One region of the Kitasatospora sp. NPDC086009 genome, then DNA from elsewhere that is predicted to be linked to it. Evidence: riboswitches for the same ligand, from Rfam matches in the RefSeq annotation. Region 1 holds a riboswitch; each other region holds the start of a gene.

Region 1 (10,414 bases):
TTCCGCCACCAGCGGAGAGCGTGGGATTCGAACCCACGGTGCGGGGTCACCGCACGACAGTTTTCAAGACTGTTCCCTTAGGCCGCTCGGGCAGCTCTCCAGGCGGAGGTCAGCCTAACGGGTCCGGCGGGGTTCGGTGCACCGGTTTCGGGGTGGGGGTCAGTCGCCCACGCGCTCGGCGAGGGTGACCTTGGTGGTGCTGGTCTGGCCGTTGCGGGTGTACTCGACGTCGACGGTCTCGCCGGGCTTGTGCGTCCAGATCTTGCTGACCAGGGCCGGGCCGTTCTCGATCGGGCTGCCGCCGAGCTTGGTGATGACGTCGCCGGGCTTGAGGCCGGCCTTGTCGGCGGCGCCGCCGGGGGTGACGGCCGGGGTGCCCTGGATGTCGCGGGTCTGGATCTGCGCGCCGTCGCCCTTGTAGTCGTCGTTGCGCAGGACGTCCAGCTTGGCGTAGACCGGCTTGCCGGTCTTGATCAGCGTCTCGGCGACCCACTTGGCCTGGTTGATCGGGATGGCGAAGCCCAGGCCGATGCTGCCGGCCCGGCCGTTGGCCGAGGCGTTGGACTGGATCGCCGAGTTGATGCCCATCACCGCGCCGCCGGCGTCCAGCAGCGGGCCGCCGGAGTTGCCGGGGTTGATGGAGGCGTCGGTCTGCAGCGCGTTCATGTACGAGGACTGCGCGCCGGTCTCGTCGCCGGAGGCGACCGGGCGGTCCTTGGCGCTGATGATGCCGGTGGTGACGGTGGACTCCAGGCCGTACGGCGCGCCGATGGCGATCGTGGAGTCACCGACGTTGACCTTGTCGGAGTCGGCCAGCGGAAGCGGCGTCAGCTTGTCCTTGGGCGGGTTGTCGAGCTTCACCACGGCGACGTCGTAGCCCTCGGCGCGGCCGAGCACCGAGGCGCTGTAGGAGGTGCCGTCGGCGAACTTGACGGTCAGTTTGCCGCCGTTGGAGGCGGGCGCGACGACGTGGTTGTTGGTGAGGATGTGGCCCTCGGTGTCGAAGACGAAACCGGTACCGGTGCCGGACTCGCCGTTGCCCTGCGCCTTGATGGTGACGACGCTGGGCAGCGCCTTCTGCGCGATGCCGGCCACCGAGCCGGGGGCGGGCTCGTTCTTCTGGGTGCTGGCCTGGACGGTGGTGCTCCGGTGGTCGTCCGCGGCGCTGATGCCGTTGTCGTTGCGGTCCGCGACGGCGACGCCGAGCGCCCCGCCCGCCACACCGGCGACCAGGGCGACGGCGGCGATCAGCGCGATCAGGCCGCCGCGCTTCTTGCGCGGGCCGCCGGGCCCGGGGGTGCCGGGGTACTCGGCCGGGTAGCCGAGGGGCCCGCCGGGGTAGCCCGGGCCGCCGGGGGCGGCGGGGCCACCGGGCGGGGCCTCGTGGCCGCCCCAGCCGCCGAGCGGCTGGCCGGCGCCGAACGGGTGGTGCGTCGCCGGCGCGGCCGGAGCCCCGTACGGGTCGTGGGACGCCGCCGCGACCGGGGCGCCCGGTGTGGCGTACGGGTTGGTGACCGGCGCGGCCACCGGGGCGGCCGGCGCGGCCGGGGCCGGGGCCGGCGGCAGGACGGGCGGAGGTGCGTCGATGTACCCGGCCTCGGCGGCCGGAGCCGCCACCGGCTCGGCGGGCACGGCGGGCGCCGGGTCCGGGGCGCCGACCTTGCTGAACGCCAGCGTCGGCGTGAACCCGCCGGACGCGGGCGCGGCCGGAGCGGCGGGCGCCCCGGCGCCGGTGTCCGTCACGGTCCGGTCCGCCTCGGGCGCCGCCTGGACGGGACCGGGCGCCACCTGCGCCCGACCGTCAGGAGCGGGACCCACTACCCCCTGGCCGTCGGAGGGCTGCTCCCCCTGTGGCCCGGTGGGCCCAACCTCGCGCTCGGTGCTCACGGACGACCTCCATAGCTGACAGGACCAACAACCATAGTTTTTCGCACACTCGATTCGATTGCCGTAAGGACCCCTCTGAAGAAGTCATAAGAATCCTTAGCCCGGCCCGACAACGGCCCCCAGGCAGGCCCCCGCGACGGCCCCCCGGGACCCCGTGCGAGGCCGCCCCGCGGCGTCCCGCGATGCGGACCGCCGGACGCCTGGCCTTGGCGTTCACTCCCGCGCCGGTTAGCCTGTCGCTCCAAACTGACACGCGGGAGCTTGGACCCACCAGGCTGAGAGTGCGCCGGTCGACCGTACGCCACGAGCTCCGTGGACGGACCGTCGAGGGGGCGCAGACCGCCGGAACCTGTCCGGGTAATGCCGGCGTAGGGAGTATCGGCCATGCCGCCTGCTTCGCCATCCTCTTCTTCGGGCGCGCCCGCGTCCAAGGGTTTCCCCGAATCGTCCGCGACCGATCCCTGCGACGCCACCGGCGGGGCGGCCGGTTCCACCGGAGCGGGCACCGCCGTCCTGGACCGTCCGGACCGGGCGGACCGGGTCGAGGCCCCGTTCGTCCTCGACACCGAGCCGCCGCGCACGCTCCGCTTCCGGGACCACTTCGCGCTCTGGATGAACCTCGGCGTCAGCCTGATCGGCTTCACCACCGCCGCCACCGTGCTCGGCGCACCCGGCAGCGAGCTGTCGCTGGCCGCCGCGGTCACCGCGATCGTGGTCGGCACCGTGGTCGGCACCGCGATGCTCGGCGTGGCCGCGCTGATCGGGGCCCGGACCGGCGCGCCGGCGATGGCCAACCTGCGCGGACTGTTCGGGACGAAGCTCTCCTACGTGCCGACGGTGCTGAACATCGTCCAGTGCATCGGCTGGGGCGTGTACGAGCTGCTGGTCATCGCGATGGGCGCGCAGACGGTGGCGCACACCGACGGCTACCGCTGGCTCTTCGTCGTCCTGGCGGGCGCGGTGACCACCGCGCTGACCATCTGGCCGCTCGGCGCGATCGCGGTGCTGCGCCGCTTCGTCGCCGCGGCGGTCGCGGTGGCGATGGTCTACTTCACCGTCCAGCTGGGCCGGGGCGGCGTGTCCGACCCGGGCGCGGGCAACTGGCACGGCTTCCTCCGGGCCACCGACGCGATGATCGCGGTGTCGATCTCCTTCGTCCCGCTGGCCGCCGACTACACCCGGCACTCCCGCACCGCCCGCTCCGCGTTCTGGGGCAGCTTCTCCGGCTACACCGTCGCCCAGGTCTGGTGCTACGTGCTCGGCCTGTTCGCGCTGCTGCAGGCCGACGGCGACGCCTCCCGGATCTTCGACTCGTTCCTCGGCGTCTGGGCCGGCTGGTTCTTCCTGCTGGTGCTGGTGCTGCGCGAAACCGACCAGTCCTTCGCCAACGTGTACTCGACCGCGATGTCGGTCCATAACCTGCTGCCGAAGGTGGACCGCCGGGTGCTGACCGGCGCCACCGGCCTGCTGATCACCGTGCTGGCGCTGCAGATCACCGAGTTCACCGACTCCTACTACGCCTTCCTCGGTCTGATCGGCTCGGTGTTCGTGCCGATGTTCGCGGTGCTGGCGGTCGACTACTTCCTCGGCGCCGGCCGGCGCGGCTGGAACCTCGCCGCCGACGCCCCGTCCCGCTGGCTGATGCTGCTGCCCTGGGCGCTCGGCTTCGCCGTCTACCAGCTGATCGCGCCGACCGCGATCGCCGGCTGGTGGACGGACTTCTGGACCTCCGTGCAGGAGGCCCTGCACTTCACACCCCAGGAGTGGACCTCGGCGTCCCTGTTCGGCTTCCTGGTGCCGGCCCTGGTCACCTGGGCGCTCACCCCGCTCACCCGCCGGACCCCCGCCGCCTGACGCCCGCGGGCCCGGCCGGGCCCGCGACCGCCCGCCGGGAAGGGCGGACGACGAGGCGCGCGGGCGAAGACGGCCCCGCAGGTTGGGGCCGTCTTCGCCCGGGTGTCACTTCCGCCGCCTATCGTGGACGGCGTGACCAGCCCTGACCTCTCCCCGGCGGCGGCGCGCACCGCGCGGCCCGTCCAGGTGATCGCCCACCGCGGTTCCTCGCACGCCCTGCCCGAGCACACGCTCGCGGCCTACCGCCGGGCGCTCGACGAGGGCGCGGACGCGGTCGAGTGCGACGTCCGGGTGACGGCCGACGGGCATCTGGTCTGCGTGCACGACCGCCGGATCGGCCGGGTCTCGGACGGCCGCGGCACGGTCTCCTCGATGACGCTGGCCGAGCTGGAGGCGCACGACTTCGGCGCCTGGAAGACGGGGGAGCCGAGCGCGGACCCGGACCTGCGCGGCGTCCTGCGGCTGGAGAGCCTGCTGGAGCTGGTCACCGACTGCGGGCGCCCGGTGGACCTGGCGATCGAGACCAAGCACCCGGTCCGTTTCCGGGGCCGGGTGGAGTCCGAGCTGCTGCGGATGCTCGACCGGTTCAAGATCGGCGGGGCGCCGGAGGGCGACCGCCCGCAGGCCCGGATCATGAGCTTCTCCTCGCTGGCGCTGACCAGGGTGGCCGCCGCCGCGCCGGAGTACCCGCGGGTCTTCCTGTTCGAGCGGACGCTGCCCCTGCAGGGCCGGCTGCGCCCGGGCGCCTCGCTGCCCGGCGGGGCCCGGATCGCCGGCCCGGGCATCGACCTGGTGCGGGCCCGGCCCCGGCTGGTGACCCGGCTGCGGGAGCTCGGCCACCAGGTGCACGTCTGGACCGTGGACGAGCCGGCCGACGTCGAGCTCTGCCTGGAGCTCGGGGTCTCGGGGATCATCACCAACCGCCCGGCGGAGGTCCTGGCCCAGCTCGGTCGCTGAACCGGTCCGCCGCGGAACGCCGTCCCTCGCGCCCCACGGGTTTCTCCGGCTATTTCCGGCCCCCGAGACCCGGTGGCCGCGCGCCCCGCTCCGGAATCACCCGGCACTTCCGCCCCGGCGGACCGCGATCGCTTGGGTAGGGCTCAAACCTTCATCCGCCGTTTTCTGACGGAAATCATGCGTTCTCACGACAGAGGGTGAGCGGGGAATCACCTGCAGCGCACCGTGCGTCGCCCGGCTTGAAATGTCCGCGCGGGATCGCCGTACGGTCGTTTCCGACCCATTACCAAGGGGCATCCATCCCTCGGCATACGCTGAAGGAGGTCCGGGGGTGGCGTTGATGGTGGCGCGTGAAGTGCCGACTTCATCGACCATGGCAGTGCCGCACGGCCCATCGAGTGTCGGGGTCGCACGGCGCCGACTGCGTCGAGATCTACGTGACCGGGAGATACCGGAACCGGTCATCGATGATGTTGTTCTGATCCTTTCCGAACTGCTGAGCAATGCATGTCGTTACGCACGGCCGCTCGGCCCGCTGCCCGTGCTCGGACGCAGCGCCCGGGCCGAGATCGTCGACCAGATCCTCGTCGGCGTCCCCTCCGGTCCGGCCGAGCCGGCCAGGCCGGCCGGCGCTCCCGCGACGGGCGGCCCGGCCGTCCACGCCAGGAGCCGGGACGCGGGACAGGCCCACCCGGACGAGGGCGAGGGCAACGGCGGGGTGCTGGTCCGCTGGCAGCTGCACGCGGACGGGGTCCTCACCCTGGAGGTGACGGACGGCGGCGCGCAGACCCGGCCGTCCCCCGCCAGTCCGTCGCTGACCTCGCGCGGCGGCCGCGGGCTGAGCATCGTCGACCAGCTGTCCAGCGACTGGGGCGTGCGCGACGCGCCCGGCGAAGTCACGGTCTGGGCCGCCCTGCCCGCCCGGGCCCGGCACGCCCGACGCACCGGCGGTGACGCCCGCAGCGCCTGAGCGTCGCCCGCGGCCGTCGGAGCGGGGCCCGGTGGGGCCTCCGCCGGGCGCCGCCCACCGCGGTCCGGGCGTCGCCCCCACGGGGTACTCCCCGCCCCGGCGCGTGCCCACGTGCCGGGGGAACGTCAGTAGGCTGCCCGGAGCACACCGAAACCGCCACCGGGAGAGCCGCACCATGGGCAAGAAGGCCGCCAAGAAGGCGCCGCAGCGCAGCCAGTCCACCACCGCCGTCACGGGCGAGATCCCCGTGGTCGGGGCCCGCGAGAACTGCCCCTGCGGTTCGGGCCGCCGGTACAAGGCCTGCCACGGCCGGGAGGCCTCGCACGCCGTGCAGGAGCTGGTGCACCGCCCGTTCGAGGGGCTGTCCGGCGAGGCCGACTGGGTGGCGCTGCGCGAGCTGGTCCCGGCCGCGACCGTGCCGCTGACGCTGGCCGCCGGGGTGGCCGAGGCCGCCAACGGTGACGTCCCGTCCGTGACCCTGGCCACCGTGCTGCCGCTGGCCTGGCCGGCGCTGCGCCGCCAGGACGGTTCGATCCTGCTCGGCCTGCAGACCCAGTCCGCCTCCGGCGACCTGAGCCGTGACCTGGCGGACGCCCTGGAGCTGGCGCTGGCGGCCGAGCCCGGCTCGCCCGTCCCGGCCCGCCGGACCGTGCCGGGCGGCCGCCGCCTGCAGGACCTGCTGGACACCACGGCCGAGTTCACGCCCGCCGTGCACACCGGCTTCGAGTTCTGGCTGGAGGACGCCGAGACCGCCACCGGCGAGGTGGCCGCCTCCCTGGAGCGCGCCAACGCCTCGGCGATCCCGACCGAGAAGCTCACCGGCGTGGACTCCGCGTACTGGTGCGGCACCCCGGACAAGAACCACCTGCGCTGGGTGATGACCGTGCCGGAGGAGGAGCTGCTGGACGCGCTGGCCCGGCTCACCGCCGCCGACCTGTCCTCGCTCGGCCCGGACACCCGGCTGGTCGGCTCCTTCCGCGCGCACGGCCTGACCGTCCCGGTCTGGGACCTGCCGCTCGCCATGACCGCCACCGACTGCGAGAAGCCGGCCGCGGAGTTCGCCGAGCGGCTCGCCGCGACGCTGGCCGACCCGGCGCCGCTGACCGGCGAGGAGCGGCGGGCCCGCGCCAACCTGGTGAACCGTCAGGTCACTTTGAACTAAAGGGGACTCGGATCCGGGTGATACGCGTCACATTGGCCGCCGGTACGGCAATTTCCGGGCGGGCAGGGGCTCTTGGAAATTGGCGCGGGCGCGGATCCTTGTTACTGTCTAAAGAGTCCGGTCGCTGGTGCATCCCCCGTCGCCAGCGGCCGGATCTTTGTTTTCCGGCCCCGGCCCGCTCCAACGGGTGGACCGTGCCCGATCAGTACCCCGGCCGATCGGCCCGCCGGCCCGGCCGCGACCGACGCACCGGCCCCCGCCGCACCGGCCACGGGGGCCGAACGACAGGGGCCGAACGAGGCGCGGAAGCCCCGTCAGTACGCCGAGCGCCCGCTGTCCAGCTGGACCGTCGCCTCGACCAACTCCCCCAGCAGCGGCCCGACCTCGGGCAGCCACACACCGCCGTCGGCCGCCGGACGCGGCGGCAGCACCCAGCGCACCCCGCCGCCCGAGCCGCCGCCCGGCGGCAGCGCCAGGAAGCCGCCCGAGCCGTGGTAGCGCAACGAGCCCGGAACCCAAGGAAGTTGGGCGAGCATCTCGCCGAGCGCCTCCAGCGAGTAGGGGGCGACGAGCATCGCGTAGCGGCCGGGCATCGACAGGACCGGCCCCAGCGGCAGCCGCAGCGCCGCGAGGTAGGCGAGCGCCCGGGCACCGGCCGCCGCGGGCAGGCTGACCGCCGAGACCGTCCCACCGGTCGCCGCGAGCACCGGCGCGTCCGGGCTCTGCCGCTCCCACCACCACCGCACCATCCGGGCGTCGGTGGTGGCCGCCAGCAGCGACGGGTCGTGCGGGTGGGCTCCGGGGACGGAGCAGTCCGCGTCCCCGCACGAACAGTGGCCGCCGACCAGCAGCGTGCCGGGCACCACCGGCCAGCGGTGGTCGACCGCGGCGGCCAGGGCCGCGGCCAACCGGACGGAACGGACTGTCGACCGGCTCCTTGAGTTCTCGCGCATGGCGCTCGTTCCTTTCCGTGACCGCTCGGGTCGCTCCGGCCCCGCCGGCCGGCGGCCGGGGAAACGCCGCACGGGCCCGTACCGGGCCGGTGGGCTTGGCGAACGGCGTGGCGGGGATGGAGCACGGTGTGGAGCACGACATGAAAGAGCCGCGATGCGAACAGCCCTTGGAACGAGAATCCCGTATGCGACCGGATGGACGCCGCCCGGGCGCGGTTGGTTCCACCGTACGAGTGAGTGACTTCCGGCCGACCCGGCCGACGGGCGGCGAAAGCATACGATCCGGACGGCCGCGAGAGCCGTCCTGACGGTTCTGCCCGTTCTCCGGCGCTCCATGCCCGCGGGCCCGGCAGGGGCGCGCACGAACGGAGCGGGCCCCGGCCGGGCCCGGCGGGACGGAGAACCGGCCACCCGCGGCGTCATGGATCTGGACATGCCCCGAATGGCCTGTGTAGAAGTGGTGGCATTGCTGTCGATCAATGACGAGTAGTAGCGAATCGAGGCGAATCACGCCCTTTGGCCGTGCTCGCTCCCATCGGCCGTACCTGGGGGATCCGCATGACACGTACCACCGCGTCAGGAGTGGCGGCATGACTGAGTCCCACCCGTCGTCGACAGCCTCCGAGCCGGGCGATCCCCGTCGCCCCCGCGGGCTCTCGGTGCTCGACCATCCGGGCTTCCCCACGCCCCCCGCCGGACCGGCCGGGCAGCCGGGCTGCGCGGCCGACGAGCCGCCGGCCCGTACCGAACCGGCCGGCGGTACCGAACCGCCCGGCGCCCCGGAGGCCCGCCCGGCACCCCCGGCCGGGCTGCAGGACCGTTTGGCCGGACGGCTGTCCGATTTCACCAGCCTCCACGAGCACTCCGAGCGGCTGGCCCGCGCCCGCGGCCTGACGGCCACCCTGGAGGCCGTGCTGGCCTCCGGCGCCGCGCTGCTCGGCGCCGACCGCGCCCTGCTGGTCACCGCGCTGCCCGGCGGCGGCCCCAGCCAGCCGGTCGGGTACGGGCTCGACCGCGCCAGCCTCGGCGCGCTGGAGACGGTGCCCACCGAGCAGAGCCCGCTCGCCCGACTGCTGCGCGAGCACGACCGGCCCGACCGGCTGCAGTCGCGCGACCTCGCCACCGACCCCGCGATCGGCGCCCGGCTGCGCGAGCTCGCCGGCCACCTCCGCCTCGGCGGCTGCCACGGGCTGCCGCTCGTCACCGCGGAGGACGGCCCGCTGGCCGCCGTCCTCTGGTTCTACGACGAGCCCGCCGAGCCCACCGAGCGCCAGTGCGAGCTCGTCCGCCGGTACTGCGACGTCGCCGCCCCGCTGCTGGCCAAGGAACTCGAAGCGGACCGGGTCCGGCGCACCACCGAGGCGCTCTGCCGCGGCCTGCTCCCGGACCGCCTCCCGCAGCCCGCCGGCCTGCGGCTGGCCGCCCGGCTCGTCCCGGCCGGGCTGGACCGCTCGGCCGGCAGCGACTGGTACGACGCCATCCCGCTGCCGGACGGCACCGTCGGCCTGACCGTCGGCAGCGTCTCCGGCGACGGTCCGGGCGCCGGCCCCTGCTCCGCCCCCGGCGCGGCCGCCGCGATGGGCCGGGTCCGGGCCGCGCTGCGGGCGTACGCCGTCCTGGAGGGCGAGGACCCGGTCTCCGTCCTGGGGGACCTGGAGCTGCTGCTCAAGACCACCGAGCCGGCCCGCAGCGCCACCGCCCTCTACGCCTGGATCGAGCCGGACGAGCGCCGGATCACCCTGGCCGGGGCCGGGCACTGCCCGCCGGTACTGGTCACCCGGCAGGGCGCCGAGTTCGTGGAGACCTCGCTCTCCGCGCCGCTCGGCATGCTCTCCTGCTGGGAGGCGCCGGGCGTCGAGCTGACCGCCGGGCGCGGCGACACCCTGGTGCTCTACACCGAGGGCCTGGCCCGCCGCTGCGGCCCGACCCTGCACGCCGGACAGGCCAACCTGCGCCGGGCCGCCGCCGACGCCCCGCGCGACGTGCGGATCGACCCGGACCGGCTCTGCGCCCACCTGCTGGCCGTCTGCGCGGCCCGGGAGGCCGGGCCCGCCACCGACGACCTGATGGTGCTGGCCGCGCGCTTCGAGTAGCCGGCGGCGCCCGTGGCCGCGGCCCCGCGGCGGGGCTTCCCGGGCCGAGGCCGCCGGAGGCCGGGCGGCCGGGCGTCCGTACCATGGACGCACGGCCGCCCACGTGTGTCGCGATCCGACGCCCCCCGGCCCTTCGCCCGGGGGACCCCCATGGGCGGCACCCGCGCAAGGAGGCGACGTACGTGACCGAGGACCGCACCCCGGCAGTGGCCGAGAACCCCGAGGCCGCCGGCGGCGAGGAGCCGCAGGAGTTCAAGGGCCGCAAGAACGGCCTGTACTCGGAGGTCTCCGACGAGCTCGCCGCCTCGATGAAGTCCGGCTGGGCCGACACCGAGCTGCACGGCCTCACCCCGGTCGCCCAGGCCCCGTACGCCGCCGAGCGCCGCGCCCGGCTCTCCGCCGCCTTCCCCGGCGAGCGCCTGGTCGTGCCGGCCGGCACCCTGCGGGTCCGGGCCAACGACACCGACTACAACTTCCGCGCCGCCAGCGAGTACGTGCACCTCACCGGTGACCAGACCGAGGACGCGGTGCTGGTCGC
Region 2 (10,414 bases), on a different contig from region 1:
CGCGAGGACGTTGCGCACGCCCTGGTCGGCGTACTGGCCGATGATGTTGCGCAGCTCGGCGACCGAGTGGTCCACCGCGGTCAGGTGGGCCACCGGGGTGAGGGTGGTCTCGGTGGCGATCCGCCCGACCATGTTGACCGTGCGCTCGCGCGAGGAGCCGCCGGCTCCGTACGTCATGCAGACGAAGTTGGGGTCGAGCGGTTCGAGGCGGCGGATGGCGTCCCAGAGGCGCTGCTCACCGACCTCGGTCCGCGGGGGCAAGAACTCGAAGGAGAAGGACCGCTTGCCGGCCGCCAGAAGCTCGCGGACCGTCGAAGCGCGGTCTGTTCTGGTGGAAGCGATGCCGAGTGCCATGGGGGCAGGTTAACCGTCGGCCGAAGGACACGGACAACCCGGTTCCAGGTATTGAGACAACTGGTGGACGACCGTCCGCTTTCCGTCCGAACGGGTGCACGGCCCTGCCCGACGGCCGTTCGCGGCCCTCCGGCTAGGCTTGCCGGACCCCCAGCGAACCCTCCGGAGCCTCATCGTGACCTCGTCCAGCAACCGGCCGGCCAACCCGATCGACGTGGAGGACGTGCGCGAGCGCGTCAACGCCGCGCTCGCCGGGTTCATGGACGGCCAGTCGGCCCTGCTCGGGAAGATCTCCCCGCAGCTGGCGCCCGCCGTCGAGGCCCTGCGCGACTTCCTGCTGGACGGCGGCAAGCGGCTGCGCCCGGCGTTCTGCTACTGGGGCTGGCGCGGCGCCGGCGGCCCGGCCGCCGGCGAGGCCATCGCGCACGCCGCGGCCGCCCTGGAGCTGCTGCAGGCCAGCGCGCTGGTCCACGACGACCTGATGGACCGCAGCGACACCCGGCGCGGCCTGCCCTCCGTGCACCGCCGCTTCGAGGCGCTGCACCGCGCGAGCGGCTGGCGGGGCGACCGCGAGCAGTTCGGCGCCTCGGCGGCCGTGCTCCTCGGCGACCTGCTGCTGATCTGGTGCGACGAGCTGTTCCTGCGCTCGGGCCTGGACCCGGCCGCGGTGCTGGCCGCCAAGCCGGTGTTCGACCTGATGCGCACCGAGGTCATGGTCGGCCAGTACCTGGATGTCCTGGAGCCGGTCGCCGGAGACTCCACCGACGAGGGCGCGCTGGACCGGGCACGGACCGTGCTGCACTACAAGTCGGCCAAGTACACGATCGAGCGGCCGCTGCAGGTCGGCGCACTGCTGGCGGGCGCCGGGCCGGAGCTGGTCGAGGCGTACGGCGCGTTCGGCCTGCCGCTGGGCGAGGCCTTCCAGCTCCGTGACGACCTGCTCGGCGTCTTCGGGGACCCGGCGGTCACCGGCAAGCCGGCCGGGGACGACCTGCGCGAGGGCAAGCGGACGCTACTGGTCGCGCACGCCATGCGGGGGCTGCCCGCCGCCGACGCCCGCCACCTGGACGACCGGCTCGGCGCGCCGGACCTGGCGCCCGAGGAGGTGGCCCGGCTGCGCGAGCTGGTCGGGCGCAGCGGCGCGCCCGAGCTGGTGGAGCGGCGGATCGAGGAGCTGATGCGGCAGTCGCTGGCCGCGCTGGAGGCGGCCCCGCTGGCCGACCGGCGGGCCCGCGAGGTGCTGCTGGCACTGGCCGAGGCCGCCACCGTCCGCAAGTACTGAGCCGGGTGTCCGAAAAACGGGCACCCGGACGTACCGGGAACGGCGGCAGCCGTCCGGGTCAGACCGCGCGCAGCCGCCGGGCGAACGCGGCGGCCGCCGCGCGCGGGTCGTCCGCGGCGGTGATCGCGCGGACCACCACGACCCGGCTCGCCCCGGCCGCCAGCACCTCGTCCAGGTTGCCGAGGTCGATGCCGCCGATCGCGAACCACGGCCGGTCGGTGCTCTGCTTCGCCGCGTACGAGACCAGGCCGAGACCGGGCGCGTGGCGGCCCGGCTTGGTCGGGGTGGGCCAGACCGGGCCGGTGCAGAAGTAGTCGACGCCGGGCTCGACGACCGCCGCGTCCACCTCGGACTCGGCGTGGCAGGACCGGCCGATCAGTACGTCCTCGCCGAGGATCGCCCGGGCGGCGGGCACCGGCAGGTCGTCCTGCCCGAGGTGCAGCACGTCGGGCCGGGCCGCGTGCGCGACGTCGGCGCGGTCGTTGACGGCGAGCAGCTTGCCGTGGCGGCGGCAGGCGTCGGCGAAGACCTCCAGGGCCGCCAGTTCCTGCTTGGCCTCCAGGCCCTTGTCGCGGAGCTGGACGATGTCCACCCCGCCGCCCAGCGCCGCGTCCAGGAACGCGGCGAGGTCGCCCTGCTCGCGGCGGGCGTCGGTGCAGAGGTAGAGCCGGGCGTCGGCGAGGCGTCGGCGCGGTGTGTCCGCCGCCATCAGATCAGCATCGCCTGGGCGCGGCGCTTCACCTCGGTGCCGCGGTTCTCCTGCAGCGCCTGGATCGGGCTCCCGGGCAGCGACGGGTCCTCGGTGAAGAGCCACTCCAGGATCTCCGCGTCGTTGTACCCGCAGTCGCGCAGCACCGTCAGGGTGCCGGACAGGTGCTTGACCAGGCCCGGGCCGTCGATGAAGGCGGCCGGCACCTGGAGCGACCTGTTCGGGCCGCGGCGGACGGCGATCAGCCCGCCGTTCTTGACCAGGTCGCGCACCTCGGTGACCCGGACCCCCCACTGCTCCGAGATGTCGGGCAGGTACATCCAGTCGGTGACCAGGGATTCAATCTTGCTTTCGATCTCACTCACGTCACCAGACTGCCACCTCCGGGGCCCGCCGCGCACCAACCGGCCCCGCGGACTACCCCGCGACGGCCGACTTCAGGGCCACCGCCGGGTCCGCCGCGCGCACCGGATCGAGCACCGCGGCGCGCTCGACCAGCCGGCGGCCCTGGGTGAGATCGCGCGGGCGGTCCACCGTCAGCAGGGCCCGCAGCACGCCGTCCCGCAGCCAGAGCACCGCCCAGGACGGGTCCTGCGGGGAGCCGCGCCAGAGCAGTTCGTCACCCTCGCCGTGCCGCCCGGCGTACTGCACCGTCCGGCCGAACTGCTCCGACCAGAAGTAGGGCACCGGGTCGTACGCCACCTCCGCGCCGAGCACGGCGGCGGCCGCCGCCGCACCGGACTGCAGCGCGTGGTCCCAGTGCTGGACGGTCAGCCGGGCGCCGGCGCGGGCCGACGGGTAGCTCACGCAGTCGCCGGCCGCGTGGACGCCCGGCAGCGTGGTGCGCAGCCGCTCGTCGACCAGGATCGCGCCGGCGGCGTCCATCGCGACCCCGGAGCCGGCCAGCCAGCCGGTCGCCGGGCGGGCGCCGATACCGACCACCACCTCGTCGGCGGGCAGGTGCGAGCCGTCCGCCAGCAGCACCGCGCCGGGCTCGACCGCCGCGACGCCCAGCCCGCAGCGCAGCTCCACCCCGGCCTCGGCGTACCAGGCCGCCATCGCCCCGCCGATCACGGCCGGCAGCGCGCCGGGCACGGGCGCCGGGCCGGCCTCGACGACGGTGACCTCGCAGCCGGCCGCCCGGGCGGCGGTGGCCACCTCGGCGCCGATCCAGCCCGCGCCCACCAGGACCAGGCGCAGGCCGGGCCGGAGCAGGGCGCGCAGCGCCAGCGCGTCGTCCAGGGTGTGCAGCAGGTGGGCACGCTCGGCGCCGGGCAGGGCGCGCGGGGCGGCGCCGGTGGCGATCACCAGGGCGTCGTACGGGAGGTCGCCGCCGTCGGTGCGCAGCACGCCGGGGGTGAGGCCGGTGGCGCGGCGGCCGGTGAGCAGTTCGACGCCGAGCTGCGCGAGGTCGAGGTCGAGCGGGGTGGCGTCGGCCTTGCCGAGCAGCACCTCCTTGGAGAGCGGCGGTCGGTCGTACGGGGTGTGCGGCTCCTCGCCGACCACCACGATCCGCCCCCGCCAGCCGCCCTGCCGCAGGCCCGCGGCGCAGTGCGCCCCGGCCAGCCCGGCCCCCACCACGACCACCTGATCCGTCCCGCTCAGCTCTGCCACGCCCGTCACTGTACTGGCGGGCGCACGGGGCGCCAGAGGGCCTCGGGCGCCCCGCGTCCGCCCCTCGTACGCGCCTTCGGTGGCGGCGACCCCCGGAGTTATGGTGGGGGCACCATCACGGGAGCCCGGCGGACCGGGCTGAGAGGCGGGCTTGCACGGCCTGCGACCGTCCGAACCTGATCCGGGTCATACCGGCGAAGGGAGAGCAGCGACTTTGACACGCTTGGCAGCAGGTACCCATGCCCACGTGCTGGTCGTCGGCGGCGGCATCATCGGCCTCGCCGTCGCCTGGCGGGCGGCCCGGCGCGGACTGACGGACATCGCGGTGGTCGACCCCGACCCGGGCGGCGGGGCCGCCCGGGTGGCCGCGGGCATGCTGGCCCCCGTCACCGAACTCCAGTACGGCGAGGAGCCGTTGCTGCGCCTCGGGATGGCCTCCAACGAGCGGTACGCAGCCTTCGCCGACGAGCTCACCGAGGCTTCGGGCGGCCGGGACACCGGCTACCGCCGGTGCGGCACCGTCGCCGTCGCCCTCGACTCCGACGACCGCGAGGAGCTGCGCGAGCTGCACGCCTTCCACGGGCGGCTCGGCCTCGACTCGCAGTGGCTGACCGGCCGGGAGGCCCGCAAGCTGGAGCCGATGCTCGCCCCCGGCGTCCGCGGCGGCCTGCACGTCACCGACGACCACCAAGTGGACGGCCGCCGGCTGGCCGCGGCGCTGGTCCTCGCCTGCGAGCGGGCCGACGTGCGGCTGCACCGCACCGAGGCCACCGAGCTGCTGGTCGAGGGCGACCGGGCCGTCGGCGTCCGGCTCGGCACCGGGGAGACCCTGACCGCCGACCGGGTGGTGCTCGCCGCCGGCTCCCGCAGCCATCTGCTGCCCGGCCTGCCCGCCGGTGTGCTGCCGGCGATCCGCCCGGTGAAGGGCCAGATCCTGCGGCTGCGGATCCCCCCGGCCTACCGGCCGTTCCTCTCCCGCAACGTCCGCGCGGTGGTGCGCGGCCAACACCTCTACCTGGTGCCGCGCGAGGACGGCGAGCTGGTGATCGGCGCCACCAGCGAGGAGCAGGGCTACGACACCACCGTCACCGCCGGCGGGGTGTACGAGCTGCTGCGCGACGCCCACGAGCTGGTCCCCGGCATCACCGAGCTGCCGCTGGTGGAGACCTCCGCCGGGCTGCGGCCGGGCTCGCCGGACAACGCGCCGCTGCTCGGACCGACCGCCCTGCCCGGTCTGGTCGCCGCCACCGGCCACTACCGCAACGGCGTGCTGCTCACCCCGGTGACGGCCGACCTGCTCGCCGAGTACCTGGTCACCGGCACGACGCCCGCGCTCGCCGAGCCGTTCTCCCCCACCCGCTTCACCACGAAGGTCCCCGCATGAGCGAGATCGAACTCACCGTCAACGGCGAGCCCCGCCGGGTGCCCGCCGCCACCACCCTGGCCGAGGTGGTGACCACCCTCAGCCGGGCCAACTCCGGCGTCGCCGCCGCTCTCAACGAGGCCGTGGTGCCGCGCGGCTCGTGGCCGCTGACGCGACTGGCCGCAGGCGACCGGGTCGAGATCCTCACCGCCGTCCAGGGAGGCTGACCATGGCCGACGACGTGTTCACCATCGCCGGGACGGCCTTCGGCTCACGCCTGATCATGGGCACCGGCGGCGCCCCCAGCCTGGACGTCCTGGAACAGGCGCTGCGGGTCTCCGGCACCGAGCTGACCACCGTGGCGATGCGCCGGGTCGACGCCACCACCCAGGGCTCCGTCCTGGACGTGCTGACCCGCAACGGCATCCGCGTGCTGCCCAACACCGCCGGCTGCTTCACCGCCGGTGAGGCCGTTCTGACGGCCCGGCTGGCCCGTGAGGCGCTCGGTACCGACTGGGTGAAGCTGGAGGTGATCGCCGACGAGCGGACCCTGCTGCCCGACCCGATCGAGCTGCTGGACGCGGCCGAGACACTGGTCGACGACGGTTTCACCGTCCTGCCCTACACCAACGACGACCCGGTGCTGGCCCGGAAGCTGGAGGACGTCGGCTGTGCGGCGATCATGCCGCTGGGCTCGCCGATCGGCTCCGGCCTGGGCATCCGCAACCCGCACAACTTCCAGCTGATCGTGGAGAGCGCGACCGTCCCGGTGATCCTGGACGCGGGCGCCGGCACCGCCTCGGACGTGGCCCTGGCGATGGAGCTGGGCTGCGCCGCGGTGATGCTCGCCTCGGCGGTGACCCGGGCCCAGGAGCCGGTGCTGATGGCCGACGCGATGCGGCACGCCGTGGAGGCCGGCCGGCTCGCCCACCGGGCGGGCCGGATCCCGCGCCGCTTCCACGCCGAGGCCTCCTCGGCGATGGCCGGCCGGGCCGCGCTGGACACCCGCGAGCGCCCGGCGTTCTAGGCGGTGTCACAAGCCGGGCACAGAGCGCCCCGGGAGCGGTGTCTCCCGGGGCCGCTGCCGGGCGCCCCCACTACACTCGCCGGGTGGACATGGCACTGGACGACCCGCTGATCGGTACCCTGCTCGACGGCCGGTACCGGGTCGAGCAGCGCATCGCGGCCGGCGGGATGTCCACCGTCTACCGGGGCACCGACACCCGGCTCGACCGGGTCGTGGCGGTCAAGGTGATGCACCCCTCGCTCGCCGGCGACGAGGACTTCACCGGCCGGTTCATCCGCGAGGCCAAGGCGGTCGCCCGGCTCGCGCACCCCAACGTCGTCAACGTCTTCGACCAGGGCGCGGACGGCGCCCATGTGTTCCTCGCGATGGAGTACGTGCCCGGCCGGACCTTGCGCGACCTGCTCCGCGACCGGGGCGCGCTCTCCATCCGGGCCGCCCTGGACGTCCTGGAGCCGGTGCTCGCCGCGCTCGGCGCCGCCCACCGGGCCGGTCTCGTCCACCGCGACGTCAAGCCCGAGAACGTGCTGATCACCGACGGCGGCCTGGTGAAGGTCGCCGACTTCGGCCTGGTCCGGCTGCTGAACGCCGCCGACGGCGCGGCGAGCTCCGGCACCGCGACCACCGGCACCGTCCTCGGCACCGTCTCCTACCTGGCCCCCGAACAGATCCGACCCGGCGCCGGGACCGACCAGCGGGTGGACGTCTACGCGGCCGGCATCCTGCTCTACGAGCTGCTCACCGGCCACCGTCCGCACACCGGCGAGAACCCCGTCCAGGTCATGTACCGCCACCTGCACGAGGACGTCCCGGCGCCCTCGCTGACCGTGCCGGGGGTCGTTCCCGAGCTGGACGCGATAGTCGCCGCGGCCTGCGCGCGCGACCCGCGGGACCGCCCGTACGACGCGGTCGAGCTGCTGGCCGCCCTGCAACGGGTCCGCCGCGCGCTCACCCCCGCCCAGCTCGACGCCGAGCCCCCGGCCTCCACCCGGCCCAGCCCGCGGTACCCGACCAACGAGCCGACCTCGGTGATCCGGCCGGCCGTGGTCGCGCCCCCGGTCGAGCGCACCAGCGTGCTGGACGTGCCGCCGGAGGTGATGGAGCAGCTGCTCACCGAACCGCGCCCGTACGACGAGCCCGCGCCGGTGCGCACCCGGCGCCGCCCCGGCCCGTGGCGCCGGCTCCCGCGCAAGCCGCTGATCTGGACCTCCGTCCTGGCCGCGCTGGTTCTGCTGGTCGGCGGCACCACGTACGCGCTCTCCGGCGCGCTGTACACGACGGTGCCGGGCGTGATCGGCAAGGACCGCGGCGAGGCGCAGCGGATCCTGGACGGCGCCGGGATGCACGGGCGGTTCACCGAGGTGTACAGCGAGAGCGTCCCGGCCGGTCAGGTGATCTCCACCGACCCCGGCGTCGGGGCGCGGGCGCGCAAGAGCGACGCGGTCGGGGTCACCGTCTCCCGGGGGCCGAAGCGGATCGCCGTGCCCGAGCTGGTCGGCCGGCCCGCCGAGCAGGCCGCCGCCGCCCTGAGCGGCGTGCAGCTGGCGCGCGGCGGCGTCACCGAGACGTACAACGACACCGTGCCGGAGGGCTCGGTGATCAGCAGCTCGCCGGTGGCCGGCCAGCAGGTGCCGGAGAACACCCCGGTCTCGCTGGTGGTCAGCAAGGGCATGGTGGCCGTCCCGGACGTCACCGGGATGTCCAAGGACGACGCCGCCAAGGCACTGCAGGCCGCCGGGTTCGCCATGCAGAGCAGCGGGGTCAACCTGTTCGGCACCGGCAAGGTCTCCAGCCAGTCCCCGGCCCCGGGCGAGCGCCGCCCGCAGCGCACCGTGGTCACGGTCAACTTCCCGTTCATCTAAGGATTTTGCCCAGCCTTGGGGTCACGCGACGTAGCGTGGAACCAGGCCTGCCCGGCCCCGCCTGCCACGGCCAGGAGGGCTGTGGCGCCGGGATCTCCGGACGGGGCTGCGCGGCGGCCGGTACCCGAGGATGTGGTCGTCATGGGCGGACCCGCCGTCGACGGCTTGAGGGAGCGTGTACGGGGCGCGGTGATCACGCCCGACGACGAGGGCTACGAGCAGGCCCGCCGGGTCTACAACGGCACGGTGGACCGCCGGCCGGCGGCGGTCGTCCGGGTGGCCAACGCCGGGGACGTGATGGCTGCCGTCGACTTCGCCCGGGAGACCGGCCTGGAACTCGCGGTGCGCGGCGGCGCCCACAGCGCGCCCGGCTACGGGACCTGCGACGGCGGCCTGGTGATCGACTTCTCCGACCGGCACGGCGTCCGGATCGACCCGGTGGGCCGGACGGCGCGCTGCGAGGGCGGCGTCACCTGGGGCGACCTCAACGACGCCGGGTACGCCTTCGGGCTCGGGGTGACCGGCGGGATCATCTCCACCACCGGCATCGCCGGGCTGACCCTCAACGGCGGCTTCGGCCACCTCGCCCGGGGGCTGGGGCTGAGCTGCGACAACCTGGTCTCGGCCGATGTGGTCACCGCGGACGGGCGGTTCCGGACGGTGAGCGAGGAGCAGGAGCCGGACCTCCTCTGGGCGCTGCGCGGCGGTGGCGGCAACTTCGGCGTGGTGACGTCCTTCGAGTACCGGCTGAGCCCGGTCAAGGACGTGGTCGCCGGGCCGTTCGTCTACGAGCTGGAGCACACGGCCGAGGTGCTGCGGTTCTACCGCGAGTACGTCCGGGAGGCCCCCGAGGAGCTGGGCATCTTCCCCGGCTTCCACGTCGCGCCGCCGCTGCCGTTCCTCCCCGAGGACCGGGTCGGCGACTCCTTCATCCTGCTGGTGCCGTGCTGGTCCGGGCCGCCGGACCGGGCCGAGGCGGTACTGGCCCCGCTGCGGGACGCCGCGCCGGTGGTCGCCGAGGGCGTGGACACGGTGCCGTACCCGGCCTTCGCCGCCGCCTTCGACCCGCTGCTGCCGCCCGGCCTGCGGCAGTACTGGAAGGGCGCCTTCGCGACCGAGCTGACGGACGCGGCGATCGCCGCGCACACCGAGCACGGCCCGCGGGTGCCCACGGTCCACTCGGCGGTGCACATCTACCCGATCAACGGCGCCTGCCACCGGGTGCCCGCCGACGCGACGGCCTTCGCGCACCGGGAGGCGACCTTCGCCACCGTGATCCTCGCGGCCTGGACCGACCCGGCCGACGACGCGGCCGACACCGCCTGGGTGCGCGGCTACTACGACGCGCTCGCCCCGCACTCCGACGAGAGCGGCTACATCGGCTTCATGGACCACGACGACCAGCACCGGATCGAGGCCAACTACCGGGGCAACTACGCCCGTCTGACCGAACTGAAGCGGCGGTACGACCCGGGCAACCTGTTCCGGCTGAACCAGAACATCCGGCCCTGAGGGGCCGCTACCGCAGCGGCCCGTCGCCCGGCTCCTCCTGGTAGGAGTAGCGCTGCTCGCGCCAGGGGTCGGCCAGGTTGTGGTACCCGCGCTCCTCCCAGAAGCCGCGCCGGTCCGCCCGCATGTACTCCACCGCCCGCACCCACTTGGGCCCCTTCCAGGCGTAGAGGTGCGGGACGACCAGCCGGACGGGGAAGCCGTGCTCGGCGGTGAGCGGCTCGCCGTTGCGGTGGGTGGCGAAGAGCGTCGCGGGGTCGGCGAAGTCGGCCAGCCGGAGGTTGGCGCTGTAGCCGTACTCGGCCCAGACCATCACATGGGTGACACCGGGCGCCGGAGGCACCCGGGCCAGCACTTCGGAGGCCGACACGCCGGTCCACTCGCTGCCGAGCACGGAGAACTTGGTCACGCAGTGGAAGTCGGCGCGGACGGTCGCCCGGGGCAGGTCGTTGAAGCCGGCGAAGTCCCAGCGGTGCTTCGCCGCCGAGGCGGTGGCGCCGAACACCTGGAAGTCCCAGGTCAGCGGCTTGAAGCGGGGCACGGGGCCGTAGTGCAGGGCGGGCCAGCCGCGTTGCGTCCGCTGGCCCGGCGGGAGTCTCGGGTCAGACGGCGGAGGTGGTTCTTGCTCGGACTGACCCATGGCTCCATGGTGACAGACGGCGGACAACGCCTGGCGCGCGCCCCTTTCGGGTGCCGT
Region 3 (10,414 bases), 240 kb from region 1:
CGGGGTGCGCGGTCAGCGGGTGCGCGGTTCCCCGGGCGTGCGGCCGGTTCAGCGGACGTCGACCGAGCGCCGGCCGGCGCCGCGCTCCAGGTACCAGCGGGCGGTGCCGACCACGCCGTAGGCGCGGATCCGCCGGGTGGAGTTCTGCACCACCATGTCGCGGCGGTGGACGATCGCGGTGGTGTGGCGGCGCACCCGGTTGATGAACATCCGGTCGGTGGGCGACGGCCGGCGCGGCATCCCGCCGACGGCCCGGTACAGCTCCGCGGTGATCGCCATGTTGTTGCCGGCATGCATCCGGTAGGGCGTGAGGTAGCCGTGCCGGCGGCGGTGCGCGGGCCGGATCCGGCCGAAGAGGGCGCCGAGCGCGACCAGCACCAGGAACACCGCGCGCCCGGCCGGCCCGTGCTCGTCCCGGCGGGCGGTCACCCGGCCGCAGACCAGCCCGCCGCAGGCGCGCATCCCGGCCCGGGCGGCCGCCGTCCAGCCGGGTTCGGGCAGGCAGTCGGCATCGGTGCGGGCCAACAGGGTGGCGCCGTGCGCGATGGCGTACCGGAAGCCGGTGTCGATCGCCGAGCCGACGCCCTTCTCCGGCTCGACCAGCACCTCGACCGGGAACGGCGCCCGGGCGGCGAAGGCCCGGACCTTCGCCACGGTGGCGTCGCTGGAGCCGTTGTCGGCGACCAGCAGGGTGAACGCGCGGTCGCGCTGCGCGGCCAGGGCGGCCAGGGTGTGCTCGATCCTGGCCTCCTCCTGGTAGGCCGGCACGACCACCCAGAGGTCCGTCCCGGTGCTCATGACGCCTCCCAGACCATCGTCATCAGGCTGACGCCGCCACCGAGGCCGATCAGCAGCACCTTGTCCCCCGGGTTCAACTCCGGGGTTATTCGTTCGAGTTGGATGCCCAGGGCGGCGCTGGCGACATTGCCCAGCTCCGGCACGGTGAGGACCAGCTTCTCCGCGGGCACGCCGGTGAGCTCGACGAAGCGCTCCAGGTAGGGGACGGTCACCTGGTGCACCAGCACCCGCGCGTAGTCGTCCCAGCCGAGGCCGGTACGGGCCGCGACCCTGGTCAGGATGGCGCCGCCGATCTGCTCGAAGACCCCGCGCAACTCCTTTCCGCCGCCCCGGAAGTAGCTGTACTCGTCGCCGCGCGGGTGGCGCGACCCACCGCCGGGGATGCCGCCGGCCGCCCAGTGCTCGGAGGCCGTCTCGGTCTCGATGTCCAGGATGCCGCCGCGCTCGACCGCCTCGACGACCACGGCCGCGCCGGCGTCGCCGAAGGTGTACCCGGCGAAGCCGTCCCGGAAGTCCTCCTGACCGGCCGGATCGCGGCGCATCGCCCGGCTCGGCGTCTCGCCGGTGACCACCAGGGCGCGCCGGGCGCGGCCCGCCAGGATCATCGCGCGGGCCAGGTCGATGCCGTTGAGGAAGCTGTTGCAGGCGTTGCTGACGTCCAGCGCGTGGGCCCGGGAACCGAGTTCGGCCTGGACGAGGTGGGCGGTGGCGGGCTCGCAGACGTCCCGGGTGGCGGAGGCGTACAGCAGCAGGTCGAGGTCGAGCGGGTCCAGTCCGCGGGCCGCCAGGGCGCGCCGGGCGGCGCCGACCGCCAGCGTGGAGGCGTACTCGCCCTCGGCCGCGAAGTGCCGGGTGACGATCCCGGTCGCCTTCTCGAACATCCGCTCCGGCAGCCGGAGCCGACCGCCGGCGGTGACCTCGTCCTGGAGCTGCTGGGAGGTCAGGCGGTGGGCGGGGAGGTGGGCTCCGACGGCGGTGATGCCGATCCGCGCGGTGGCTGGAGGGTGCATGCCCCCATGCTCCGGCCGGCGCCGCCGCGCCCACCTGAGTACGGGTACTCAGGTGGGCGCGGGCGGCTACTCGACCGGGCCGGGAGCCGTCACTCCTCGACCGGGATCTGCTGGACGGGCACCACGACGGCCGCGCCGCCCGCGGCCGTCCCGGCCACCGCCGGTGCGGCGGCTCCGCCCGGCGCCGCGGTGTCCGGCGCCGGGCCGGGCTGCCCCGGCCCGTGCAGGGTGGTGAGCAGTTGGCGGGCCAGGCCGAGGCCGGTCCCGCCCATGGTGAGCGCCTTGGCGAACAGCTCGCCCACCCCGTCGGCGCCGTTGAGCAGCACCATGTGCTCGACGTTGCCGAAGGACTGCGCGGCGGCCAGCACGATGTCCGGCCACTTCTCCGCCAACTCCTGTGCCACCACGGCGTCCTGGTTCTCGGCGAGGGCGGCGGCCCGGGCCTGGATGCCGGCGGCCTTGGCGAGCCCGATCGCCTTGGCGGCCTCCGCGTCCGCCAGCCCGCGGGCCTCGGTGGCCGCGGCCTCGGCCTGCCCGGTGGCCCTCGTCGCCTCGGCCTCGGCCAGGGCGCGAAGCCTGGTGGCGTCCGCCGCGGCCTGGGCCGCGATCCTGACCTGGCCGGCCTCGGCGGCCGCCTTCAGCTCGGTCTCCTGGGCCTGGGCCTGCGCCGCCGAGATCCGCGCGTCGCGGTCGGCGTCCGCCCGGGTGCGGGTCTCGTACGCCTTGGCGTCGGCCGGCTTGCGGACCTCGATCTGCAGCTGCTGCTCCTTGCGGCGCGACTCCAGTTCGGCGACCTTCGTCTCCTGGACGACGACCTCCTGCCGGGAGGCGGCCTCGGCGAGCGGCCCGGCCTGCTGGGCGCGGGCATTGGCGGTGTCCCGTTCGGCCTGGTAGGCGGACTGCTGGATGGCGCTGTTGCGGGTCGCCTCGGCCTTGCGGGCGGCGGCCTCCTGCTCCGCCTCGGTGGCCATCCGGTCGGCCGCGGCCTGGGCGATCCGGGCGTCCCGCTGGACGGCGGCGGCGTGCGGGATGGCGAGGTTCTTGATGTAGCCGGTCGGGTCGATGATCTCCTGGATCTGCAGGGTGTCGATGATCAGCCCGAGCTTCTCCATCTCCAGCCCGGAGGCGGCCCTGGTCTCCCCGGTGAGCCGCTCGCGGTCCCGGATCATGTCCTCGACGGTGAGCCCGCCGACGATCGAGCGCAGGTGGCCGGCGAAGACGTTGTGGACCCGCTGGCTGATCAGCTTCTGCTGGTCCAGGAATCGCCGGGCGGCATTGGCGATGGAGACGTCGTCGTCGCCGATCTTGAAGATCACCACGCCCTTGACCCGGACCGGGATGCCCTGCGTGGTGACGCATTCGACGTCCAGCTCGGCCTCGTTGAGGTCCAGCGAGAGCCGGCGGACGCCCTGCAGCCCCGGCGTGACGAACGTCCCCCGCCCGGTGACGATCCGGAAGCCCAGGCCGTCCCCGACCCCCTCGGTCCGGTGCCGGGAGCCGGAGATGATCAGGGCCTCGTTGGGCTCGGCCACCCGCCACATGAGCTTGAAGAGCGTGACACCCACCAGCAGTACCCCGGCGGCGGTCCCGATGATGACGAACACCATGGTTCAACTCCCCCTTTCGGCGCATGAGATGCGCCGACTCGGATTGTCCGCCCGGGACAACCGGAGGAGAAGGGATCGCACATGACCGTCCGTCACAACCCTGTCACGGCAGGATCGGTGCCACGTAGACGGTCCGGGGCGGGTGGTACTCGATCACCACCACGGGCGTCCCGACCGACAGCCGGTCACCCGGCACGGCGAGATAGGCGAGGAACGCCTCCGTGCCCCGGCGCTCCGGGACGTGCACCATCACCTCGCCGACCAGTCCCGCGCCCACCGCTCCGCTGACCCGCCCCGTGCTCCCGATCACTGCGCTCCTCCTTCGCCGCCCGCCCCGCGTGACTGCCAGTCTGCCCGCCCCGGAGCGCCGCGGCGCCCCGTGGTCCGGGTCGCCGCCCGGGGACCCCCTCTGGACCAGCGGCGATCCGCTCGCTACGGTGTTGGACGTCATGCGCAGGCAACACCGCCTGCGGACACGGGAGCTCGGAGCACCGGGCTGAGAGGGCGCTGACCGGAACGTCGCTGGACGTGCCGACCGCTGCGTCGACCGCAGGAACCTGACCGGGTAATGCCGGCGTAGGGAGTAGAGGGTCTGATGACCACGTTCGACGCACAGCCGCAGTCTGCCCGGAACCAGGCCGCCGGAAGCGCGGCCACCGGCTACCCGACCCCGGCCTGGCGCAAGGCCTACCGCCAGGGGTCCCGCCCCGACCTGCGGGTCCCGTACCGCGAGGTCGTCCTGACCAACGGCCGGACCGTCCCGCTCTACGACACCTCCGGCTCGTACACCGACCCCGCCTACGAGGCCGACGTGCGGCGCGGCCTGCCGCCGCTGCGGGACGCCTGGATCCGCCAGCGTGGCGACGTCGAGGAGTACGACGGCCGCGAGGCCCGCCCGGAGGACGACGGGATCAAGCACACCTCGCCGCGCGGCGGGAACCTGCGCAACCTGGACGCCGTCTTCCCCGGCCGCCCGCGCCGCCCGCTGCGCGGCCGGTCCGGCGCCTCCGTCACCCAGCTCGCCTACGCCCGGCGCGGCGTGGTGACGCCGGAGATGGAGTTCGTGGCCCTGCGCGAGGGCCTGGACCCGGAGTACGTCCGCGCCGAGGTGGCGCGCGGCCGCGCCGTCATCCCGGTCAACGTGAACCACCCCGAGGTGGAGCCGTCGATCATCGGCACCAACTTCCTGGTGAAGATCAACGCCAACATCGGCAACTCCGCCGTCACCTCCTCGATCGAGGAGGAGGTGGAGAAGATGACCTGGGCCACCCGCTGGGGCGCCGACACCGTCATGGACCTCTCCACCGGCCGCAACATCCACACCACCCGGGAGTGGATCCTGCGCAACTCCCCCGTCCCGATCGGCACGGTGCCGCTCTACCAGGCGCTGGAGAAGGTCGACGGCCGGGCCGAGGAGCTCAGCTGGGACGTCTACCGGGACACCATCGTCGAGCAGTGCGAGCAGGGCGTCGACTACATGACCGTGCACGCCGGCGTGCTGCTGCGGTACGTACCGCTGACGGCCCGTCGCAAGACCGGCATCGTCTCGCGCGGCGGCTCGATCATGGCGGCCTGGTGCCTGGCCCACCACCGGGAGAACTTCCTCTACACCAACTTCGAGGAGCTCTGCGAGATCCTCGCGAGCTACGACGTCACCTTCTCGCTCGGTGACGGCCTGCGCCCCGGCTCGATCGCCGACGCCAACGACGAGGCGCAGTTCGCCGAGCTGCAGACGCTGGGCGAGCTGGGCCGGATCGCCCGGGAGCGGGACGTCCAGGTGATGATCGAGGGCCCGGGCCACGTCCCGATGAACAAGATCAAGGAGAACATGGATCTCCAGAAGGAGATCTGCGACGAGGCGCCGTTCTACACCCTCGGCCCGCTGACCACGGACGTCGCCCCCGGTTACGACCACATCACCTCGGGCATCGGCGCCGCGATGATCGCCTGGTGGGGCACCGCGATGCTCTGCTACGTCACCCCCAAGGAGCACCTGGGCCTGCCCAACCGGGACGACGTGAAGACCGGCGTCATCACCTACAAGATCGCCGCCCACGCCGCCGACCTGGCCAAGGGCCACCCGGGCGCCCAGGCCTGGGACGACGCCCTCTCCGACGCCCGCTTCGAGTTCCGCTGGGAGGACCAGTTCAACCTGGCCCTCGACCCGGAGACGGCCCGCGAGTTCCACGACGAGACCCTCCCCGCCGAGCCCGCCAAGACGGCCCACTTCTGCTCGATGTGCGGCCCGAAGTTCTGCTCCATGAAGATCTCCCAGCAGATCCGCGCCGAGCACGGCGACGGCTCCTCCGCCGTCGCCTCGGACTACGACGCCGAGGCCCTGGCGGGCATGCGGGCCAAGTCCGAGGAGTTCGCCGAGCACGGCAACCGGGTCTACCTGCCGATCGCGGACTGACTCTCCACCGACTGCACCGGCCCGCGTCCCGTGGGGGGAGTCGCGGGCCGGTGCGCTTTCACGTCGTCGGATGTCGTCGGACGTCCCGGGGGGCCACGATCGGCGCCGGCCGGGTCGTCCGCCGTCGCCGCGAGATCCGCGGGGTTTGCCGGGTTTCGTCGGGGTCAGTGCCGTCGGCGGGCCGCGGCTCGTCCGCTTCGCCTCACCAGGACGACGAGTGCACCGCCCAGGGTGAGGGCGGCCGTCGAGCCGACCAGGAGGCCGATCGATCCACCCGAGCCGGTGGCGGCGAGTGCCGGCCCCGACTCATCCGGGTGCTGCACGGGACCGCCCTGCACGGGAGCGCCCGGTGCGTTGCCGTGAGGGCCGTGGTCGTTCCCGTGATGACCTTGCTCATGACCACCGTGACCCTGGTCGCCGTGCCCCGGCCCGCCGTGACCGCCGTGGCCGCTTGGAGACTGGGACGGCCCTGCGGGGCCCGCCGGTCCTGCCGGGCCTGCCGGGCCTGTCGGACCTGCGGGTCCTGCCGGTCCTGCGGGGCCGGGCGAGCCGGGTGCGCCGGGTGAGCCGTTGGCTCCGGGTGAGCCGTTCGCGCCGGGCGAGCCGTTGGCTCCGGGTGAGCCGTTCGCTCCGGGCGTGCCGTTCGCGCCGGGCGTGCCGTTCGCGCCGGGTGAGCCGTTCGCTCCGGGCGTGCCGTTCGCGCCGGGCGAGCCGTTCGCGCCGGGTGAGCCGTTCGCGCCGGGGAGTCCGTTGGCACCGGGTGAACCGTTGGCACCCGGAGCACCAGGCGCACCGGGAGCTCCTGGGGCGCCGTTGGGGCCGGGGGCACCCGGAGCACCAGGGGCGCCGGGTACGCCGGGAGCGCCGTTGGGGCCGGGCGAACCAGGTGCACCGGGGGCTCCTGGGGCGCCGTTGGGGCCGGGGGCACCCGGAGCACCAGGGGCGCCGGGTACGCCGGGAGCGCCGTTGGGGCCGGGTGAACCAGGTGCACCCGGGGCGCCGGGTACGCCGGGAGCGCCGTCGGGGCCGGGCGCACCGGGCGAGCCGGCCGGACCGGCGGGTCCAGTCGGACCGGTGGGTCCGCTCGGACCGGCAGGCCCGCTCGGACCGGCAGGCCCGCTCGGACCAGCAGGCCCGCTCGGTCCGGGCGGGCCGACGGTGCAGGCCGCCCGCGTGATGGTGTTGTCGTCCAGCGTGACGGCCCCCGTGCGGGCCAGGGCACGGCCTTCGATCACCGAGGCGTGGTTCACGGTGATGGACGTCATGGCGAGGATGTTGCCCTTGAAGAAGGAGCTGACGTCGATGGTGGCGGAGCTGCCCACCTGCCAGAACACGTTGCAGGGCTGCGCCCCGTTGACCAGGCTGACGACGCTCGACGGTGCCGTGATCAGGGTGGAGGCGATCTGGAAGATGAAGACGGCACTGGGGTCGCCCAGGGCGTCGAGGGTGACGGTCCCGGTGAGGTTGAGCGACGACGTGGCCTTGTAGACGCCGGGCGTCAGCGTCAGTCCGCCGATGTCGCCCGGAGAGGTCAGGCTGGCGGTGGGGGCTCGGCCCGCGGCGTCGTTGTAGGCGATGACCAGGTCGGACTGGGCCTGTGCGGCCTGGGCGTCGTTGACGTGCTGGACGCCGTTCACGATCCCGGGCGGAAAGCCCGTCACGCTGGTGCCCGGGCTGAGGCCCAGGTCTCCGTTGATCACGCTGGGGCCGGTGTTGGTGACGGTTGAGGCGGCCAGGATCGCGTAGCTGGTGTCGGTCCCCAGCGTCACCGGTGCCGTGGCGGCGTGCGCGGGGCTCGCGACCAGACCTGCTGTCGCCAGCAACGTGAATCCGGAGAGCAGGACGAGCGCCCCCGTGAGGCGGGAGCGTCGGCGCCCGCTGTCGGGTGGGGCGGGCGGAATGGCATCGACTGCCATGGAACGGGACCCTTCTTGTCGTTGTTGAGCTCCGTCACCCGGAAAGAGGTGTTTCGGAGCACTGATGGTGAGTTCTGGTCGGCCCACAAGCCCTCGTACGTGCGCCGGGGCGCCACGGGCGTCACCCCGGGAGGGCCACAGAGCGACAGTCCGCCAGGGATGGTGATGCACCGTCACCAACTCAGTACACCGTGCAACAACAACATGAGAAGGAAAGAACAATAAAGATGCAAAAGGGTGAAGCGATGGCGCGGTCGGGGTATATTCACCTCTGCCCGGCGCGTCGTTTGTCTACGTACTCAACGCCGCGTACGGAGCCTCGGCCTCAGCTCCGGTCAGCTCCTCCGGATCCGGCTACGCTCACGGAGTCCGACGTCGTTCCCGCATGGGACCGGTGGACCCGAATGCCGTCGTAATCCTCCCCTGAGTGCCTTCCACGCCTTAGCAGTACCGTTTTTCCTCTTGGCCGCGTCCATGGTGGTGAAATGACGTATCGCTCGGGGGATCGAGTCGTTGGCCTGCATATGAACGACCCAATGAATCGGCAGGGCGGGCTGCTCGCGGCGACCGAGGGCGACGCCGGTACCGTGGCCGAACGCTGCCGTCTCGTCGGCGGCCTGCTCCGAGTCACGCTCGGAGAGCTGCGCGAGGAACTCGGATACCGCAGACTCGGCAAGTACGTGCTGGACGAAGTGGCCGAGAGCCTCGCGGCGGAGGGTCTCGGCTGGTTCCCGGCCTGGCGGCTGTCGCCGAGGGAGAACGCCGAACCGCGCAAGGAGCACGAGCTGTGGGTGTTTCTGCGGGACGACGGTCTGCGGTGCCAGGTCATCGACGCGATCCAGGCCCCCGACGGGTTCGACGTCCCCACCGTCCTGAACGGTCTGCTCGCCGACCGCCCCCGGGGCCTCTCCCCGGAGCGCAAGCTCGGCCTCATCCGCGAGATCCTCGGGCTCTGAGCGGCCGTCACCCCGGAGGTCGGCGGGGCGGGGGCAGGGGAGTTCGCCCGCCCGGGGTGACCGCGCCGCGCTGACCCGGCCGGACGGTCAGCCGACGGGCTGGGGGGCCGTCAGGCCGGCCACGCGGTCGGCGGTGAGGATGCCGAGGAGGTAGCCGTCGTCGTCGATGACCGGCCAGATCGCGAGGGACTTGATCCTCATCGCCAGCGCCGCCAGGCCGAGGGCCATCCCGGGCCAGGCGAACGGGCCCCGCTGGTGCGCGGTGTCGCGCAGCGCGGTCCGCTCGGCGTACCAGGAGCGGGTCAGGAACGAAGCGAGACCGGCCCGCGTCACCAGCCCCTCGCAGCGGCCGTTGTGGTCGCGGACCAGCAGGTAGGCGACGTGGGCGCCGCGGAAGATCTCGTCGGCCCGGTCGACGGTGATGTCGTCGGCGATCTGGTACTCGTAGGGCTCCATCGCGTCCGACACCGTGAGGCCGTGGCTCGCGGACTGTGCGTACTGGGTGGTCATGACGTCGACCCGACCCGCCTCCGGGCGGTTCTGCGCCGCCCGGTGCTGTCCTGCACCCAGAACGAAGCCGGAACGGGACCGGATGCGGAATGCCCTGGATGAAGCCCAGGCTACTCCGGTCGGGCCCGGCCCGGCGGTACGGAGCAGTCTCGGGAAACGGTCCAGGACGCTTCGCACCCGCGGGGCGCGGCCGCGCGGGGAACCACACACCGGCGGAGGCGCCACTCAACCTGGGCCTGCCCGACCGGGACGACGTGAAGACCGGCGTCATCACCTACAAGATCGCCGTCCGTGCCGCCGACCTGGCCAAGGGCCACCCCGGCGTCCAGGCCTGGGACGACGCCCTCTCCGACGCCCGCTTCGAGTTCCGCTGGGAGGACCAGTTCAACCTGGCCCTCGACCCGGAGACGGTCCGCGAGTTCCCGCGACCCGAAGGGGGGAGTCGCGGACCGGTGCGCTTCCACGTCCGATCGACCGCGCCGGGATTGCGGTGCCCGGGCTCGCCGTCGGGGGTGGAATGCATTTGACAGCAGCATGTTGATCACACGAATGTGTGCTCCGCCGTTCTGGCGCCATCGCGTGAATCATGGGGGAACCACCGTGCGAAGAGCACGTATTCCGGCTGCAGTCGTTCTGGTCCTGTCGATCACCGGGGCGATCACCTCGGTCGCCACCGCGAGCGCCGACGCCACCGACCTGTACGTGGACAACAAGTCCGCGTCCTGCTCCGACTCCGCGCCCGCCGCGGGGGGTCAGGGCACGCCCTTCTGCACCATCGCCGCCGCGACGGACGTCGTCCGGCCGGGGCAGACCGTGCACATCGCGGGCGGTGACTACAACGAGCCGATCGCGCTCACCCGCTCCGGGACGCCGACGGCGCCGATCAGCTTCGTCGGGACGCCCTACACCGAGGACCCGGCCGGCCGGGGGACGGTCCTCGGGGAGTACGGGGGCCTCAGCAGCGTCGTCGCCCTCACCGGCGTCCACGACGTCGTGGTCCGGCACCTCTTCGGGCGCTCCGGTCGGGAGGCCGTCCTGGTCACCGACTCCAGCCGGGTCACCATCGACGACCTGGTCGTCTACAGCTCCGGCTGGGACAGCACGGTCGACACCGGGTACCCGAGCGCGCGGATCACCGGTGCGAGCAGCGACGTCACACTGAGCCGCAACGACATCAGCGCCTCGCACGCGGGCGGCGTCCAGG

What was found. Region 1 has a riboswitch for thiamine pyrophosphate ahead of ACIF6L_RS03480 (cytosine permease). Riboswitches for the same ligand answer to the same signal wherever they lie in the genome.
Region 2: another riboswitch for thiamine pyrophosphate. It lies ahead of thiO (glycine oxidase ThiO); the one in region 1 lies ahead of ACIF6L_RS03480 (cytosine permease).
Region 3: another riboswitch for thiamine pyrophosphate. It lies ahead of thiC (phosphomethylpyrimidine synthase ThiC); the one in region 1 lies ahead of ACIF6L_RS03480 (cytosine permease).

Annotation. Positions count from the first base shown of each region.
Region 1 covers NZ_JBITSA010000001.1:742,089-752,502, forward strand. Annotated here, with positions in the region: tRNA gene ACIF6L_RS03470 (tRNA-Ser) at 13-100, opposite strand; gene ACIF6L_RS03475 (S1C family serine protease) at 160-1,743, opposite strand; TPP riboswitch at 2,131-2,279, shown strand; gene ACIF6L_RS03480 (cytosine permease) at 2,272-3,741, shown strand; gene ACIF6L_RS03485 (glycerophosphodiester phosphodiesterase family protein) at 3,874-4,698, shown strand; gene ACIF6L_RS03490 (ATP-binding protein) at 5,072-5,668, shown strand; gene ACIF6L_RS03495 (DUF5926 family protein) at 5,844-6,830, shown strand; gene ACIF6L_RS03500 (bifunctional DNA primase/polymerase) at 7,145-7,783, opposite strand; gene ACIF6L_RS03505 (PP2C family protein-serine/threonine phosphatase) at 8,374-9,876, shown strand; gene ACIF6L_RS03510 (aminopeptidase P family protein) at 10,059-10,414, shown strand, end outside.
Region 2 covers NZ_JBITSA010000002.1:503,856-514,269, reverse strand. Annotated here, with positions in the region: gene metF (methylenetetrahydrofolate reductase [NAD(P)H]) at 1-354, opposite strand, end outside; gene ACIF6L_RS07965 (polyprenyl synthetase family protein) at 530-1,636, shown strand; gene thiE (thiamine phosphate synthase) at 1,695-2,345, opposite strand; gene ACIF6L_RS07955 (Rv2175c family DNA-binding protein) at 2,345-2,710, opposite strand; gene ACIF6L_RS07950 (NAD(P)/FAD-dependent oxidoreductase) at 2,763-3,968, opposite strand; TPP riboswitch at 4,067-4,179, shown strand; gene thiO (glycine oxidase ThiO) at 4,183-5,343, shown strand; gene thiS (sulfur carrier protein ThiS) at 5,340-5,549, shown strand; gene ACIF6L_RS07935 (thiazole synthase) at 5,552-6,349, shown strand; gene pknB (Stk1 family PASTA domain-containing Ser/Thr kinase) at 6,439-8,208, shown strand; gene ACIF6L_RS07925 (FAD-binding oxidoreductase) at 8,350-9,720, shown strand; gene ACIF6L_RS07920 (molybdopterin-dependent oxidoreductase) at 9,728-10,357, opposite strand.
Region 3 covers NZ_JBITSA010000001.1:979,896-990,309, forward strand. Annotated here, with positions in the region: gene ACIF6L_RS04505 (glycosyltransferase family 2 protein) at 49-798, opposite strand; gene ACIF6L_RS04510 (3-oxoacyl-ACP synthase III family protein) at 795-1,808, opposite strand; gene ACIF6L_RS04515 (SPFH domain-containing protein) at 1,898-3,415, opposite strand; gene ACIF6L_RS04520 (hypothetical protein) at 3,519-3,725, opposite strand; TPP riboswitch at 3,881-4,015, shown strand; gene thiC (phosphomethylpyrimidine synthase ThiC) at 4,011-5,828, shown strand; gene ACIF6L_RS04530 (ice-binding family protein) at 5,993-7,744, opposite strand; gene ACIF6L_RS04535 (hypothetical protein) at 8,281-8,700, shown strand; gene ACIF6L_RS04540 (CBS domain-containing protein) at 8,788-9,210, opposite strand; partial or broken gene ACIF6L_RS04545 (phosphomethylpyrimidine synthase ThiC) at 9,360-9,632, shown strand; gene ACIF6L_RS04550 (PKD domain-containing protein) at 9,811-10,414, shown strand, end outside.